3 regions of the Methylocystis sp. IM3 genome follow, and region 3 is predicted to be linked to each of the others. Evidence: predicted binding sites of a transcription regulator. Region 3 holds the regulator's gene; each other region holds the start of a gene.

Region 1 (5,649 bases), 300 kb from region 3:
GCGCGGGATACTACGAGGAGGGCATCGTAAAGAGCGTGGACACGAAAAATGACCTCGCTCTGGTGACGTCGAAAATCAAGCCGGCCGCCGTCCCTGCCTGGAACGCGGGGGTTCGTTTAGGCGAGACAGTTGCGGTTTATGGTTTTCCCTTGTCGGGCACCCTCACGCATTCGGGTAATTTCACAATCGGCAATGTAAGCGCCGTGGCCGGTCCCAACGACGATACCAGCTGGCTCCAAATCTCCGCGCCGATCCAGCCGGGCAACAGCGGCGGTCCGTTGCTCGACCAGACCGGCAATGTTGTGGGGGTCATAAATGCGCAGTTGAAAAAAGAGTTTTTGGCGCAAAACGTGAATTTCGCGATCAAGGCGGGCATCGCAGTGGGGTTTCTGGCAGCCAACGATCTGAAAGCAAACACCTCTCCGGACAAAACGCCGATCTCGCCGGACGAGCTCGCTACGCGCGCGAAGAAGTTTACTGTACAAATCTTGTGCCAACCGCGGTGATTGACGGTCGAAAAAACCAAAGGCTCGGAGCTTGGCGCCGAGCCTAAACCGCCCAGCCGAGCGACCTCTCCACGGCCTTCTCCCATGATCCGATCAGCCGGGCGCGCGCCTCCTCCCCCATCGCGGGCTCGAAGCGGCGCTCCGTGCGCCAATGGGCGGCGATGTCGTCCACGCTCTTGAAGAAGCCCACGGCGAGGCCGGCGGCATAGGCCGCGCCCAGCGCGGTCGTTTCGAGCTGGCGCGGCCGCACGACCGGGGCGCCCAGAATGTCGGCCTGAAACTGCATCAGCAGATCATTCGCCGCCATGCCGCCGTCGACCTTGAGCGCGCCAGGGGCGACGCCGGAATCGGCCGCCATGGCGGCGACCACCTCGCGCGTCTGATAGGCGGCGGCCTCGAGCGCGGCGCGGGCGATATGGCCCTTGTTTGAAAATCGGGTGAGCCCGGCGATGATCCCGCGCGCGTCGCCGCGCCAGCGTGGCGCATAGAGCCCGGAGAAGGCGGGCACGAAATAGACGTCGCCATTGTCGGGAACCGTCCGCGCCAGCGCCTCGATCTCATGGCTCGTCTCGATGAGGCCGAGATTGTCGCGCAGCCATTGCACCAGCGCCCCGGCGATGGCGACCGAGCCCTCCAGCGCATAGACGGGGGGCGCCGCGCCGAGCTTGTAGCCGAGCGTCGTCAGCAGGCCGCTTTGCGAGGGACGCGGCGTCGCGCCCGTATTCATCAACAGGAAGCAGCCGGTGCCATAGGTGTTCTTGGCGTCGCCGGGGCTCACGCAGGCCTGCCCGAGCAAGGCCGCATGCTGGTCGCCGAGCGCTCCGGCGAGCGGGACGCCGGCGAGCGGATCGAGGCAATGGCCGTAAATCTCGCTCGACGAGCGGATCTCCGGCAGGCAGGCGCGCGGAATGTCGAAAAGCGCCAGCAATTCCTCGTCCCAGTCGAGCGTCGCGAGATTCATGAGCTGGGTGCGCGAGGCGTTCGTCGCGTCGGTGAGATGGCGCCCGCCGGTCAGGCTCCAGATGAGCCAGGCGTCCATCGTGCCGAACAGCGCGTCGCCGCGCTCGGCCTTCGCGCGCGCGCCCGGAATCGCGTCGAGAAGCCAGGAAAGCTTGAGACCCGAGAAATAGGCGGCAGGCGGCAGGCCCGTTTTCGCCCGCAGAAGCGCGCCCGCGCCGCCGGCGGCGAGGCGGTCCGCCGCCGGCTGCGTGCGCATGTCCATCCACACCAGCGCATTGTGCAGCGGCGCGCCCGTCGCGCGGTCCCACAACAGGCACGTCTCGCGCTGATTGGCGACGCCGACGGCGGCAAGGTCGCCCGGCCGCAGCCCCGCCTTGGCCAGGGCGCCGGCGACGACCGCGCGCGTGTTCGCGAGAACTTCCGCCGCGTCGTGCTCGACCCAGCCGGGACGCGGATAGATTTGGGCGTGTTCGCGCTGGTCGATCGCGCAAATGTCGCCCGCCTCGTCGACGACGATGAAGCGGGTGCTCGTCGTTCCCTGGTCGATTGCGCCAATATGCCGCGCCATGGCGAGCCCTTCCGTAAAATTGCGTTCAGCTTCGCTCGAGCCGCGCCTGTCAAATTGGCGAGCCTGGTCGCCGGCCGCCAGGGAGAATGCGCCCAGGGCTGCGTCGTGGTCAAAATTTCAAGAGGTTGGCGTTGTCGGGCGGGGAAAAACTCCAAAATCTGTCTTGGGGACGCTCTTCTCGCGAATGTCCGGATGGCGGCCGGGCCCGATTCGAAAAAAGCCGGCACAGGCAGGGTTGCAAAAGCTGGGAAATTTTGTAACCTACTGATGTAAAAGGTAGTTTGCAATCTTTCCAAACTAGGCGAAGCGGATGATCGTCTGTTCCTGTAACGTCCTGTCCGACCGCGATGTGCGTGAAACGCTCCGCGCCCGCAGCGATCGGCCCTCGGTCGCGTCGGTTTTTCGCAACATGGGCTGCGAGGCCAAATGCGGGCGCTGCGTGCGCAGCATCGTCGCGCTCGTCGATCAGCATTCCGCGTCCAGACTGGACGAATGCGGCGGAAGCGGCGATTGTGACAGCTGCCGCGCCGACGGACTGGCGGCGTGAGCGGGACCATGGAAAGGGATTGCACATGCGCGGCGACGCGAAGGTTATCGATTATCTCAATCGTGGGCTGCGCGCGGAGCTGACCGCCGTCAATCAATACTGGCTGCACTATCGCTTTTTCGACAATTGGGGCTATCTCGAACTCGCCAAGAAATGGCGCGAGGAATCGATCGAGGAGATGAAGCACGCGGATGAGTTCGCCAAGCGCATTCTCTTCCTCGAGGGCTTTCCCAACATGCAGGTGCTCGATCCGCTGCGCATCGGCCAGACGGTCGAGGAAATCATCGCAGCCGATCTCGCGACCGAGATCGAGGCGCGCAAGCTCTACATTGAGGCGGCCGTCTATTGTGATTCGGTCGACGACCGCGTCTCGATGCAGCTCTTCGAGAGCATCATCGAGAGCGAGGAAGGCCATATCGACTTTCTGGAGACCCAGCAGGAGCTCATCAAGCAGCTCGGCTGGCAGCTCTACGCGCAAAAGCACATCGGCGGGCTGTCGTAAGAGGCGGGCGCGCCGCTTTTTCTGGAGGCAGGCGGCGCGAGCGGCCTGCCTTTTCTTTTGCGTCCGACGATGAGGACGAAACCGACAGGCCCTATTCCATCACCGCGGCCTTGAGCATGCAGATCATGGTCGCCTGCGCCTGCGACTTGCCAAGGTTGCGGATCACATGCGGCCGGTCGCAGCGATAGCGCAGCGTCTCACCGGCCTTGACGGTCTCGCGCGCGCCCGCGACCTCCACCTCGAGCTCGCCCTCGCGCACCGACAGGCTTTCGACCGAGCCGCGCTGATGGGCGTCCGATTCCAGCACGCCGCCGGGATCGGCCGACAATTCATAGGCCTGCAGCCATTCGACGGTCTTGATCCAGCCGATGATGGCAAGGCGGCATTTGCCGTCGTCCGAAAGCAGGATCGGCGTGTCGGCCTTGCTCGTCTTTTCGAGAAACGGTTCGTCCTCCGTCGTCTGCAACACGCGCTCGATGGAGACGTCCAGCGCCTGGGCGAGGCGCCAGATGGTGGCGAGCGTCGGATTGGTCTCGTTGCGCTCGATCTGGCTGATGATCGACTTGGCGACGCCGGATTGCTGCGACAGCTCCGAAAGCGACAGGTTGTAGGCCTTGCGCAGCCGCTGGATGGTGGCGCCGAGCTGGCCCGAGAGCGCCAGCGCGCCCGCCTCCAGAATCTTGTGCTTTTCCTTGCCCTCGACGCCCATTCTACCCGCGCCGGGCCGATCCGGCGTCGCTCCCTGTCTTTTGAAGTCGTGCGGAACACTATCCGATTTCGTTCGAAATATCGAACGGCGCAGGGGGACGTCAATGCGCGCCCCTCCCGCTGTCATCGGACTGTGACCTCGCTCTGATGAAAGAGCGTGAACGTCATCGACGGCGGGAGGCGCAGGCGCTCATGGCCGAAGACTTTGCTGCGAATATGCCGGGCGCCCTCGCCCTCGAGCCGGAGCCCAGACGCTACCGGACCCTTTTCCTGTCCGATCTGCATCTCGGCGCCAAGGCGGCGCAGGCGCATCTTCTTCTCGATTTCCTCAAGCACAATGACGCGGAGACGATCTATCTCGTCGGCGACATCGTCGACGGCTGGAAACTGCGCAAGGGCTGGCATTGGCCGCAGGCCCACAACGACGTCGTCCAGAAGCTGCTGCGCAAGGCCCGCAAGGGCGCCCGCGTCATCTATGTGCCGGGCAATCACGACGAATTCGCCCGCGACTACACGGGCTTGACCTTCGGCGGGATCGACGTGGTGGATCACGCGGTCCATGAAACCGCCACGGGCCGGAAGATGCTCGTCATTCACGGCGATCAGTTCGATATCGTCGTTCGCAATGCGCGCTGGCTCGCGCATCTCGGCGACTGGGCCTATGACGTGGCCATCGCCGCCAACACCTGGTTCAACCGCGCGCGCCGGCTCTTTGGCGTCGGCTACTGGTCGCTGTCCGCCTGGGCCAAATACAAGGTCAAGAACGCCGTGAACTTCATTGGCGATTACGAGAAAACGCTCGCCGCGGAGGCCGAGCGGCGTGGCGTCGACGGCGTCGTCTGCGGCCATATCCATCACGCGACGATCAAGACCATCGACGGCGTGCTCTATGTGAACACCGGCGATTTCGTCGAAAGCTGCACCGCCGTGGCCGAGCACGAGGACGGCAGTTTCGAGGTGCTCCACTGGCGCATGACCGCGGCCGAGCGCGACGCCGCCGCCACGCCCGTCAAGGCGCTGCCGGCGCCGAGAGCGGCGGCTGCGTAAATGCGCATCCTCGTCGCGACGGACGCCTGGCGTCCGCAGGTCAATGGCGTCGTGCGTTCGCTGGAATCGCTCGCCTGCGCGGCGGCGCCGCTCGGGGCCGAGCTGGATTTCCTCACGCCGCAGGACTTCTGCCGCGTCCCCATGCCCACCTATCGGGAGATTTCGCTCGCGCTCGCCACGCCGCGCGCGGTGCGCCGCCGTCTCGCCCAGGGCTACAACCACATCCATATCGCGACGGAAGGCCCGATCGGCCTTGCGACGCGCGCCGTCTGCCTGCGCGACGGACGTGTCTTCACCACCTCCTTCCACACGCGCTTTCCCGAATATATCCATGCGCGCACGGGGTTGCCCGTGGGCTGGAGCTACGCCGCGCTGCGCCGCTTCCACAATGCCGGCGCCGGGGTGATGGCGGCGACGCCGAGCCTCGCACGGGAGCTCGATTCGCGCGGATTCCGGCGCCTGCTGCGCTGGTCGCGCGGGGTGGACCACGCCATTTTCTCGCCCGAGGCGAAGGTCCCGCTCGATCTTCCCCGGCCCATTTTTCTCTACGCCGGCCGCCTGGCTGTCGAAAAGAATGTCGAGGCCTTTCTCGCCCTCGATCTGCCGGGGACCAAGGTCGTGGCCGGAGACGGGCCGGCGCGCGCGGCGCTCGAAGCGCGCTATGCAGATGCGCGGTTTCTGGGCTTCAAGACGCCCGGCGAACTGGCGGGCCTTTACGCCGCCTCGGATGTCTTCGTCTTTCCGAGCCGCACCGACACATTCGGCGTCGTGCTGCTCGAGGCCCTCGCCTGCGGCCTGCCCGTGGCGGCTT
Region 2 (5,649 bases), 1.4 Mb from region 3:
CTTCGCGGCGACGAGACGCTGGTGACGGCGACCGTGAAGGTCGTCTGCGTCGAGGAGGGACGGGCGAAACGGCTGCCCGCGGACGTGCGGGCGAAGTTCGAGGCGCTGCGGCCCCCGCATTGAGACGAGGCTGGCCCGTCGGGCCATCGCCTCGGCCGCTCATTCCGCCGATGCGAGCAGCCCGAGACGGGTCAGTTCATGCTCGCGGATATTTCGCGTGATCGGGTAATAGCCGCCCTTTTTCGCCTGCGCCTGACCGTCGCGCGACAGAACATATTTCACAAATTCGCCGGACAGCGTGTCCAGCGGCGATTTCGGATCTTTCAGAACATAGACATAAAGACCCCTGGCGAGGGGATATTTCCGCGTGTAGGCGCTCTCGAAGGAGGTGTCGAAGCACTTTTTGCCGGCGGTCGCGGCGACCGGTACGGCGCGCACCCCGTCGGTCTTGTAGCCGATCCCCGAATAGCCGATGGCGCCCTGATCCCCCGCAACCGCCCCGACCACCGCTTCCGAGCCCGGCTGCTGTTGGACGGCGTCCTTGAAATCGCCGCCGCCGAGCACGTTCTGTTTGAAGAATTTATTCGTTCCGGAGAGCGTATTGCGGCCATAGAGCGTGATCGGCTTGGCGGCCCATTCGCCGGTCGCCCCCACATCGCCCCAAAGCCGCGCGCTCTTGCCGCCGGCGCTTTTGGGGTTCTCGGCGAAAATCCGGTCGAGTTGCTCCAGCGTGAGGCACTGGATGGGATTGTCCTTGTGAACGTAGATCGCAAGCGCGTCCACCGCGACGAGAACGCCCGCCGGCCGATAGCCGCGCGCCGTCTCGAACGCCGCGACCTCGTCCGGGGTCATCTGGCGGGACATGGGCGCGAGCTGCGACTCCCCGGAGAGCAGAGCGGGCGGCGCCGTGTTGGAGCCCTTGCCTTCGATCTCCACGGTTACGCCGGGATAGATGGATTTGAAGCCCTCGGCCCATAGCTCCATCTCGCGCAGAAGCGTATCCGAGCCGACCGATTTCAGCCTACCGGACAGAGCCCCGACCGGCCTGTAGGGCGAAAGCTCGAGATCGAAGGAGACGGCGGGAAGGGTCAACGCGCAAAAGGCGAAGACCGTCGCGAAGAAGCGTCGCATGAGGGGCTCGGGGACACGGAGGATTCTACTGTCATGATCCAGAAACAAGCTGACAATCAGATGACACCGCCTCGTCTGGAAACGACGCCTTAACCCTTACGGCTTGTTAACGCTTCGGGGATAGGTCATCCTTGTGCGGCGCAACCGAGCCCCAGAAAGGGCGAAATTGCGGGCAATATGGACGCGCTTTCAAGGAAAAGCGCGCCGGATACCGCTTCAAGGACAAATCATGAATCCAGCCGACATCGCCGCGACCGCCGCCGCCGGGGCCGCTCCCGCCGCCGAGATCACCATCTGGACGATGTTCTGGGGCGCGCACATCGTCGTGAAATTCGTGATGGTCGGGCTGCTGCTGGCCTCGGTGTGGTGCTGGGCCATCATCATCGACAAGACGCTGCTCTTCACGCGCGTCCGGCGCGCCATGGATCGTTTCGAGGAGAATTTCTGGTCCGGCAATTCCCTCGAAGAGCTCTACGGCAAGCTGTCCGAGCGGCCGACCTCGGGCATGGCGACCCTCTTCGTCGCCGCCATGAAGGAATGGAAACGCTCGTTTCAGACAGGCGCCAGCGCCAGCTTCATGGGCCTTCAGGCGCGCATCGAGAAGGTGCTGGACGTCTCCATCGCGCGCGAGGTCGAGAAGCTCGAATCAAATCTTCTGGTGCTCGCCACGGTCGCCTCGGCGGGTCCCTTCGTCGGCCTCTTCGGCACGGTCTGGGGCATCATGACCTCCTTCCGCTCCATCGCCGCCTCCAAGAACACCTCGCTCGCGGTCGTCGCGCCCGGCATCGCCGAGGCGCTGCTCGCCACCGCCATCGGCCTGTTCGCGGCCATTCCGGCGCTCATCGCCTACAACAAGATGCAGGGCGACGTGGCCAGGGCGCAGGCGCGCATGGAGAGCTTCGCCGACGAATTCTCGGCCATTCTCTCGCGCCAGATCGACCAGCACGCGGCCTCGAACCGCGACCGGGCGGCCTGACCATGGGCGCGTCGATTTCCAGCCCCGGACGCAAGGGCGGCCGGCGCCGGCGCGGCGTGCCGCGTTATGGCGCCATGGCCGAAATCAACATGACGCCGTTCATCGACGTCATGCTGGTGCTGCTCATCATCTTCATGGTCGCGGCGCCCCTGCTCGCGACCGGCGTCGCCGTCGATCTGCCGCAGACCAAGGCCGGCCAGCTCAACATCGACCAGAAGCCGGTCTCGATCGCCATCGACGACAAGGGCCAGATCTTCCTCATGGATCAGCCGGTCGAGGCGGAGCAGCTTCTCGACAGGCTCAAGGACACCGTCAAGCAGGGCTTCGACGAGCGCATTTACGTGCGCGGCTCCAAGGCGGTGAACTACGGCCGCGTGGCGGAGGTCATGTCCCTCGTCACCACCGCAGGATACAAGAAGGTCGCCCTGGTGACCGAGCAGGAGAAGAAGTGAGTCTGCGAAGGTGAGGGTTTCGCGCTCCGAGCCTGGCGTCGTCATCTCTTCCGCGGCCCATGCGGGGCTGTTGCTGGCGGCGCTCGTCCTGTTCTCGGATACGAAGAAATTTGACGACGCGCAGGAGATGATCCCGATCGAGGTCGTCACCGGCGACGCGCTCAATCAGGTCGCCAAAGGCGAAAAATCCGCGCGCGACCTGAAGCCCTCACAGCGCGTGGACAAGGTCGCCCCGCAAAGCGAGACGAAGCCCGAACCGCCGCTCGCCGAAGCGAAGAAGGACACGCCCACCCCTCCCCCGCCGCTCAAGCGCCAGCCCGACCCCGGCGCCGACGACAGGCCGGAGCCGGTTCCGCCCAAGCGCGTCGCCGCCCTGCCCCCGGCGCCCGAGCCGCCCACGCGGCCGCAGCCCGAGAAGAAGCCGGAGCCGCCCAAGCCCGTCGAGGCGAAACCCGCCCCGACGCCGCCCGCAAAGCCGAAGGCTGCCGCGCCCGAGGAAAAGGAGCAGGACGAGCCCAAGGAAGCGGAGGTCGTCAAGCCCAAGCCGCCCGTGCGCCCCAAGCCCGAGAAAGTGAAAGAGACCGAGGCGAAGGAGACGCCGAAGCCAGAAAAGCCGAAGGAGCGCCTCAAGCCCGACGAGGTCGCGAAGCTCCTCGATAGCAAGAAGGCGGAGGAAAAACCCGCGAAGCCCGAGAACAGCGAAGGCGAAACGGCGGAGAAAAGCATCAAGGGCGCCAAGCCGAAGTCGGGCGACGAGAGCGCCCCGAAGTCGAAATTCGACGCCGCGAGCATCTCCAAGCTTTTGAGCAAGGAGGCGCCGCAGCGCCGCGCGGCGACGGGCGACCAGCTCCGCACGGCGTCGCTGGGGGCGCCCGAGGGCTCGGCGCCGAAAATGTCGGCCACGATGGAGGCGCGCATCGCCGCCTACATCCACGATCACTATCACCCCTGCTGGGCCTCGGCGCTGACGCTCGGCGGGCAGACTTTCGCGCCCGTGGTGGAGTTTCACCTCAGCCGCGAGGGCCAGCTCGAAGGCCGCCCGCGCTTGCTCAATCCCTCTGGCAATCCGGTCGAGCAGGCCCGCGGCGAACAGGCCGTGCAGGCGGTGCGCCGGTGCAGCCCCATGCGCATCCCTCCCGAATTCATGCCTTATTACGAAGAAGCGCTGCATGACGTAACCATCCGCTTTCAGGACGCCAACTGATGGCGCCCGAGAGCGCCTCTCCTGGGTGCGAAAAGCGACAATCGAACGAGACGCCTGACATGACACTCATCACACGCCGCGCCGCCGCGGGTCTCATCGCCTCCGCCGCGCTCGCGCCTTTCGCGCCTGCGCGCGCCGGCCGCATCATCGACCTGAAGGGCGGCGGCTTTCAGCCGACCAACATCGCCGTCGCGCCATTCGTCGGCGATGAGGCCGCGCGCGCCGTCACCTCGGTCACGCTCAATAATTTCAAGCGGTCGGTCTTCCTGCGGCCGGTCGAGTCTTCTGTCGCGCCAGGTTCGCCCGATCAACCGGACATTTCCGCCTACCGGGCCGCGAATGCGCAATTCGTCCTCACCGGGCGCTCGGTGCGCGCGGGCGACGGGCGGCTGAAGACGGAGTTTCGTCTCTTCGACGTGACGACCGGCGAGCAGGTAGCGGGCCAGCAATATGTCACCGAGGCCGCCAATATGCGCCGCGTCGCGCATCTTCTCTCGGACGCGGTCTTCAGCCGCATCACGGGCGAAAAGGGCTTCTTCGACACGCGCATCGTCTTCGTCGACGAGACCGGCACAAAAGACAGGCGGCGCAAGCGCCTCGCCATGATGGATCAGGACGGCGCCAATGTTCGCTATCTGACGCGCGGGGACGAACTCGTGGTGACGCCGCGTTTCTCACCCTCCTCGCTCGACGTGACCTATATGGCGCTCAACGACGACGGCGAGCCGAAGGTTCTTCTCATGAACATCGAGAACAGCCAGCGCGAGGTCGTCGGCAACTTCCCCGGCATGACCTTTTCGCCGCGCTTCTCGCCCGACGGGCAGAAGATTATCATGTCGTTGTCGGAAGGCTCCTCGACCAATCTCTACACGATGGATCTGCGCTCGCGCACCACGACGCGGCTGACCGACACCAGCGCCATCGACACCGCGCCCTCCTATTCGCCGGACGGATCGCGCATCTGTTTCGAGAGCGACCGCGGCGGCTCGCAGCAGATCTATGTGATGAGCGCGCATGGCGGCGACGCCAAGCGCATCTCCTTCGGCGGCGGCCGCTACTCGACGCCGGTCTGGTCGCCCAAGGGCGACTATATCGCCTTCACCAAGCAGAACGGCGGCAATTTCGCGATCGGCGTGATGAAGACGGACGGCTCCGGCGAGCGCATCCTCACCGAAGGCTTCCACAATGAAGGCCCCACCTGGGCGCCCAATGGCCTGTTTCTGATGTTCTTCCGCGATAGCGGCGGCGGCGGCGGGCCGAAAATCTTCATGGTGGACGTTTTCGGCCGCTCGGAGACGCAGGTGCCGACCCCGAGCTACGCCAGCGATCCGGCCTGGGGGCCGTTGCAGGATTGAGGGGCGCCGGTCATGACGGCGGCGAGGCGCGCGTGATACACCTCTCGGCATGACCAGGCCCGTTCGCATTGAGGAAAGCTGGAAGAAGCATCTCGCCCGCGAATTCGAGCAGCCGTACTTTGCGGAGTTGCGCGAATTCATTCGCGGAGAATACGCCTCCGGCGCCGTCTTCCCGCCGGCGGCGCAGATCTTTCGCGCTTTCGACGAATGTCCCTTCGAGGCGGCGAAGGTCGTCATTCTCGGCCAGGACCCCTATCACGGTCCCGGACAGGCGAACGGCCTTTGCTTCGCGGTCGGCGCGGGCGTGGCGCCGCCGCCGTCGCTGCAAAACATCTTCAAGGAGATCGAGGCCGATCTCGGCCATCCCGTGTCCCGCAACCCGGACCTGTCGCGCTGGGCGAAGCAGGGCGTGCTGCTGCTCAACGCCACGCTCACCGTGCGCGCGGCGCAGGCGGGCTCGCATCAAAACAAGGGATGGGAGCGCTTCACAGACGCCGCCGTCCACGCGCTCGCGCGCGAGCGCGAGGGCCT
Region 3 (5,649 bases):
CAGCGCCGCGAGCGCCAGCGCCTCGCCCAGCAGCCGCGCGACCTGCGGGGGATAGTCGTAATGGGAGAGGATGGCGTCCGCCGTCGGGCCGAGCCGCACGAGGCGACCGCGCAGATCCAGCGCCTCGACGGCAAATGGCGTGACGCGGTCGTCCCGCGCCTCCTTGGACACCAGCCGGCTCGGCGTCTCCTGCATCAGGCGAGACCCGGCGCGAGACACCAGGCGAGCACGCCCTTTTGCGCGTGCAGGCGGTTTTCGGCCTCGTCGAAGACGACGGATTGCGGGCCGTCCATCACCTCGTCGGTGACTTCCTCGCCGCGATGGGCGGGCAGGCAATGCATGAAGACAGCGTCCTTGGCGGCGGCGCGCATGAGTTTGGCGTTCACCTGATATGGCGCGAGAACGCGGCGGCGGAAGTCCTCGTCGGCGTCGCCCATGGAGACCCAGCAGTCGGTGACGACCGCCTGCGCGCCGTCGACGGCGTCGCGCGGGTCGCGCATCACAGTGAGCGCCGCGCCTTCGGCCTTCGCCCAGTCGATGAGGCTCTGCGGCGGCGCGAGTTCGGCGGGCGTCGCCACATTGATGGAAAAGCCGAAGCGCGCCGCGGCGTGCACCCAGCTCGCCAGCACATTGTTGGAGTCGCCGACCCAGGCCACGCTGCGCCCCTCGATCGGCCCGAGCCGCTCCTCGAAGGTCAGGAGGTCCGCCATGATCTGGCAGGGATGCGAGCGCTTGGTCAGGCCGTTGATGACGGGAATGGCGGCGAAGCGCGCGAGCTCCTCGAGATCGTCGTGCGAGAGAATGCGGATCATGACCGCATCGGCGAAACGCGACAGCACCCGCGCCGTGTCGGCGATGCTCTCGCCGCGGCCGAGCTGCATCTCGCCGCCCGTCAGCATGATCGACTCGCCGCCGAGGTCGCGCATGGCGATGTCGAAGGAGACGCGGGTCCGCGTCGAGGGCTTGTCGAAGATCATCGCCAGATATTTGCCGGCGAGCGGGCGCTCGGCGGGCGGCGCGCCCTTGACGCGCTTCGCCTTCAGCGAACGGGCGAGATCGAGGATGCTGCGCAGCTCCTCCCGGGTGAAATCGCAGATGTCGAGAAAATGGCGCGGCCGCGTCCCGCTCGGCGCGGTGTCCGTTTGTGCGTTCTTCGCCGGCGCCTTTTTGGCGGACGCGTTCATATGCGCGGTCATCAGGCCGCTCCCAGCTGCTTGGCGGGCGCCGAAAGGCGCGCGCAGGCGCGGTCGAGGCGCGCCGCCGCCTCGAGGATGTCGTTCTCGTCGATGATCAGCGGCGGCAGGAGCCGCACGACATTGTCGCCTGCAAGCACGGTGAGAAGCCCTTCCGCGCGGGCGGCGGCGGCGAAATCCCCATTGGGGCCGCGCGTCTTGAGGCCGAACATCAGCCCCTCGCCGCGCACGGTCTCGATGATGTCGGGGTGGCGGTCGTGGAGTTCGGCGAGGCGCTGGCGCAGCAGCCCGCCGAGGCGCGCGACGCGCTCAAGGAATCCCTCGGCCAGCACCACGTCGAGCACGGCGCCGCCGACGGCCGCCGCCAGCGGATTGCCGCCGAAGGTCGAGCCATGGGAGCCGAGCGTCATGCCCTTGGCGGCGTCGCGCGTGGCGAGACAGGCGCCGAGCGGGAAGCCGCCGCCGAGCCCCTTGGCGAGCGCAACGACATCCGGCGTCACGCCCGCATGTTCGCAGGCGAGGAATTTGCCGGTGCGGCCGACGCCGCACTGGACCTCGTCGAGAACCAGAAGCAGGCCGCGCGCATCGCACAGCCTGCGCAGGCCGCGCAGGAATTCGGCGGGGAAGACGCGCAGCCCGCCCTCGCCCTGGATGGGTTCGAGCAGCACGCCGGCGGTCTCTTCCGTAATCGCGGCCTCGACCGCGTCGAGATCGGCGAAGGGAAGCTGGTCGAAGCCCTCGACCGGCGGGCCGAATCCTTCGAGATATTTCGGATTGCCGCCGGCGGCGATGGTTGCGAGCGTGCGGCCGTGAAAGGCGCCCTCGAAGGTAATGAGCCGGTAGCGTTCCGGCGCACCATTGGCGGCGTGAAATTTGCGCGCCGTCTTGATCGCGCATTCGACGGCCTCGGCGCCGGAATTGGCGAAGAAGACCACATCCGCGAAGGTCGCCGCGACGAGGCGCTCGGCGAGGCGCTCGGCCTGCGGAATGCGAAAGAGATTGGAGACGTGCCAGGGCTTTTCGGCCGCGGCCTTCAGCGTCGCGACGAGATGCGGATGCTCGTGCCCAAGCGAGAGCACCGCGACGCCGGAGGCGAAATCCAGGTAACGGTCGCCATTCTCGGCGAAAAGCCAGGCGCCTTCGCCCCGCGTGAAGGCGATGTCGGCCCGCGCATAGGTCGGATAGAGCGCAGAAGTCAAAACCAAGCTCCAAGCCCACGGGAGCGGCCCGCGGCCGGACCCCAAAAACAAAGCGCCGCCCTTTTTGAGGGCGGCAAACTGTAGTCTTTATTCTATGCGCGCAAGCGCCTTCGGTCAAATCCCGCCACGGGGGCGCGAGGCCGCCTGGATCGGCCGCGCTGTAGACTTTCACAGGCGAACTCTTTGTGAAAAACGCCTTGCAGGTGTGGCTCCAGCGACTCACCCGCGCCGGAAAGCGCACGAAACCCTGTTGAGAACGCCCCCATCTGCTTGCCAGCGACTCGCGCCCGTGATTCAAAAGGACCGTCAGTTTTTGCCGATGCGGGACGCGTTTTTCGCCCGCATGGCGCTTCTCGAGTTTTCGACGCGGGTCTCATCGACGCCGGTTGTCCCGGCGCAGCGACGGATAGTCGATTCCGTTGACGGCCGCTTCGAACAGACCGCTTGGAGGTCAAAAATGTCTTGGACCGAGGAACGGGTCGAGCTGTTGCGCAAGCTTTGGGGCGACGGCCTGAGCGCGAGCCAGGTGGCGGCGGAGCTTGGACCCGGCATCACACGCAACGCGGTCATCGGCAAGATTCATCGGCTCGGCCTCGCGGAGCGCGCCAAGACGGCGGCCGCCCCGCGTCCCCGCTCGGCGGTGAAGGGAGCCGCTGCTCGTCAACCGGCGCCCGCGCAGATCGTCGCCGCTGCGGCGCCCCGCGCCGGCGGCCATGCCGTTCACGGCAATGTGGCTCTCGCCTATGCGCCGCAGGCCATGGTCGTCGCGCGCGTCGCCCCTGAAGATGTCGTCATTCCCCTGTCGGAGCGCGTGACGCTCATGGAGCTGCGGGAATCGATGTGTCGCTGGCCAATGGGCGATCCGACGACGCCGGAATTCCGCTTCTGCGGCGCGAAGTCGCCGATCGGCGCCGGTCCCTATTGCGCGCATCACTCCCGCGTCGCCTATCAGCCGGCGCAGGATCGCCGTCGCGCCCAGATCAGGGCGCCGCGCTTCGCGTGAGCCTTTGCGAGGGACAGGCGGCGCCGTCCCTCATTCCCGTCCGAAGGTCTCGTCGAAGGAATAGCCCGAGCCGCGCACCGTGCGGATCGGATCTTTCTCGCGTCCGCGGATGAGCGCCTTGCGCAGGCGTCCCACATGAACGTCGACAGTGCGCTCGTCGATTTCGGCCGACATGCCCCAGACGCTGTCGAGAAGCTGCGCGCGGGTGAAGACCCGGCCCGGCTTCTCCATGAGATATTCGAGCAGCCGGAACTCGGTGGGACCGAGATGGATCTCGCGGCCGGAGCGGCGCACGCGCCGCGTCTCGCGGTCGAGGTCGATGTCGCCGGCCGTCAGTTTCGAGGCGACGCGCTCGGGGCGGGCGCGACGCAGCAGCGCGCGCACGCGGGCCATCAGCTCGGGCGTGGAGAAGGGCTTTACGACATAGTCGTCGGCGCCGACGGACAGGCCGCGCACGCGTTCGCCTTCTTCGCCGCGCGCCGTCAGCATGATGATCGGCATGTCGCGCGCGACGTCCCGCGCGCGCAGGCGCCGGCAGATTTCGAGACCCGAGACGCCCGGCAGCATCCAGTCGAGCAACAGGAGATCGGGCGGCGACTCCGCGATGCGAAGCTCCGCCTCGTCGCCATTGTCGACATGCTCGACCTGATAGCCTTCGGCTTCGAGATTGTAGACGAGGAGCGTCGCGAGCGGGATCTCGTCCTCGACGACGAGAATGCGCGGCGGGCGGTCGCCGCGGGCCTCGCGGGCGATGGTCTGGCTGGCGGCGTCGTTCATTGCGGAATGTCTTGCTCCGGGCCGGCCAGGGAGGCGTCGAGGGAGCCGCTGCGGGATTTCGGACGCTCCATCGGCATGGCTTCGCCGGTGACGAGATAGACGACCGTCTCGGAGATATTCGTCGTGTGGTCTCCGATGCGCTCGAGGTTCTTCGAGCAGAAGAGAAGATGCGTGCAGAAGGAAATGTTGCGCGGGTCTTCCATCATGAAGGTCAGGAGGTCGCGAAACACGCTGTCCTCGAGCGCGTCGAGATCGGCGTCGTTCTCCCAGACCGCGCGGGCGCGCTCCACGTCGCGCAGCGCATAGGCGTCGAGCGCGTCCTTGAGCTGCGTCGCGGCGACTTCGTGCATCGACCGCAGGCCGACGATGGCGCGCGGCAGCCGCGCCTCAGTCGCAATTTTCAGCGTGCGCTTGGCGATGTTCTTGGCGAGGTCGCCGATCCGCTCAATGTCGCCGGAGATGCGGATCGCCGCGATGCATTCGCGCAGGTCGATCGCCAGCGGCTGGCGCCGCGCGATGGTGAGCACGGCGTTCTCCTCGATCTCGCGCTGGAGAATGTCGAGACGCGCGTCGCTGGCGACGACGCGCCGGGCGAGCTCCACGTCGAGCATGGACAAGGCGTCCATGGCCTCGGCCAGCATCTTCTCGGCGACGCCGCCCATTTCCGAAATCCGGCGGCCGAGCGCCTCGAGGTCGCGGTCGTAGGACTTGACGATATGTTCGCTCATCGCGTTCCCTTCCTCAACCGAACCGGCCGGTGATGTAATCCTGCGTGCGCTTCTCGCGCGGCTTGTTGAAGACCTCGTCGGTGTCGCCGAATTCGACAAGCTCGCCGAGATACATGAAGGCCGTATAATCCGAAACGCGCACCGCCTGCTGCATGTTGTGGGTGACGATGGCGATCGTGTAATCGGCGGCGAGCTCCTCGATCAGCTCCTCGACTTTCGCGGTGGAGATTGGATCGAGCGCCGAGCAGGGCTCGTCGAAGAGGATTACCTCGGGCTGCACCGCGACGCTGCGCGCGATGCAGAGGCGCTGCTGCTGGCCGCCCGAGAGGCCGAGGCCGCTCGTGTGCAGCTTGTCCTTCACCTCGTCCCAGAGCGCCGCGCCGCGCAACGCCGCCTCGACGCGATCGTCCATCTCGGCGCGCGGCAGCTTTTCGTAGAGGCGGATGCCGAAGGCGATGTTTTCGTAGATCGTCATCGGAAAGGGCGTCGGCTTCTGGAACACCATGCCGACGCGCGCGCGCAGCGCGTTCACGTCCACCGCCGGATCGAGGATGTTCTCGCCGTCGAGCAGCACCTCGCCCTCGGCGCGCTGGCCGGGGTAGAGATCGTACATGCGGTTCAGGACGCGCAGCAGCGTGGACTTGCCGCAGCCCGAGGGACCGATGAAGGCGGTGACCCGGTTCGTCGTGAGCGTGAGCGAGATGTCTTTGAGCGCGCGGGTCTTGCCGTAGAAGAAATCGAGGCCCTTG

The links. Region 3 encodes PhoB, which activates phosphate uptake and scavenging genes when phosphate is short. Its sites were predicted from a motif close to TGTCATNNANCTGTCAT; they were not measured.
Region 1: the regulator PhoB is predicted to act here: its motif matches at 3,913-3,929, upstream of WOC76_RS03930 (UDP-2,3-diacylglucosamine diphosphatase).
Region 2: the regulator PhoB is predicted to act here: its motif matches at 1,181-1,197, upstream of WOC76_RS09455 (PstS family phosphate ABC transporter substrate-binding protein).

The regions. Positions count from the first base shown of each region.
Region 1 is NZ_JBBPBZ010000002.1:444,933-450,581, reverse strand. Features, by position in the region: gene WOC76_RS03955 (S1C family serine protease) at 1-506, shown strand, start outside; gene glpK (glycerol kinase GlpK) at 550-2,034, opposite strand; gene WOC76_RS03945 ((2Fe-2S)-binding protein) at 2,345-2,581, shown strand; gene bfr (bacterioferritin) at 2,607-3,083, shown strand; gene WOC76_RS03935 (helix-turn-helix domain-containing protein) at 3,175-3,792, opposite strand; gene WOC76_RS03930 (UDP-2,3-diacylglucosamine diphosphatase) at 3,984-4,838, shown strand; gene WOC76_RS03925 (glycosyltransferase family 4 protein) at 4,839-5,649, shown strand, end outside.
Region 2 is NZ_JBBPBZ010000002.1:1,560,866-1,566,514, reverse strand. Features, by position in the region: gene ybgC (tol-pal system-associated acyl-CoA thioesterase) at 1-123, shown strand, start outside; gene WOC76_RS09455 (PstS family phosphate ABC transporter substrate-binding protein) at 160-1,131, opposite strand; gene tolQ (protein TolQ) at 1,361-2,107, shown strand; gene WOC76_RS09445 (ExbD/TolR family protein) at 2,110-2,559, shown strand; gene WOC76_RS09440 (cell envelope biogenesis protein TolA) at 2,570-3,763, shown strand; gene tolB (Tol-Pal system beta propeller repeat protein TolB) at 3,823-5,118, shown strand; gene ung (uracil-DNA glycosylase) at 5,168-5,649, shown strand, end outside.
Region 3 is NZ_JBBPBZ010000002.1:140,897-146,545, forward strand. Features, by position in the region: gene WOC76_RS02415 (Hsp33 family molecular chaperone) at 1-195, opposite strand, end outside; gene argF (ornithine carbamoyltransferase) at 195-1,184, opposite strand; gene WOC76_RS02425 (aspartate aminotransferase family protein) at 1,196-2,392, opposite strand; gene WOC76_RS02430 (GcrA family cell cycle regulator) at 2,850-3,395, shown strand; gene phoB (phosphate regulon transcriptional regulator PhoB) at 3,426-4,172, opposite strand; gene phoU (phosphate signaling complex protein PhoU) at 4,169-4,900, opposite strand; gene pstB (phosphate ABC transporter ATP-binding protein PstB) at 4,914-5,649, opposite strand, start outside.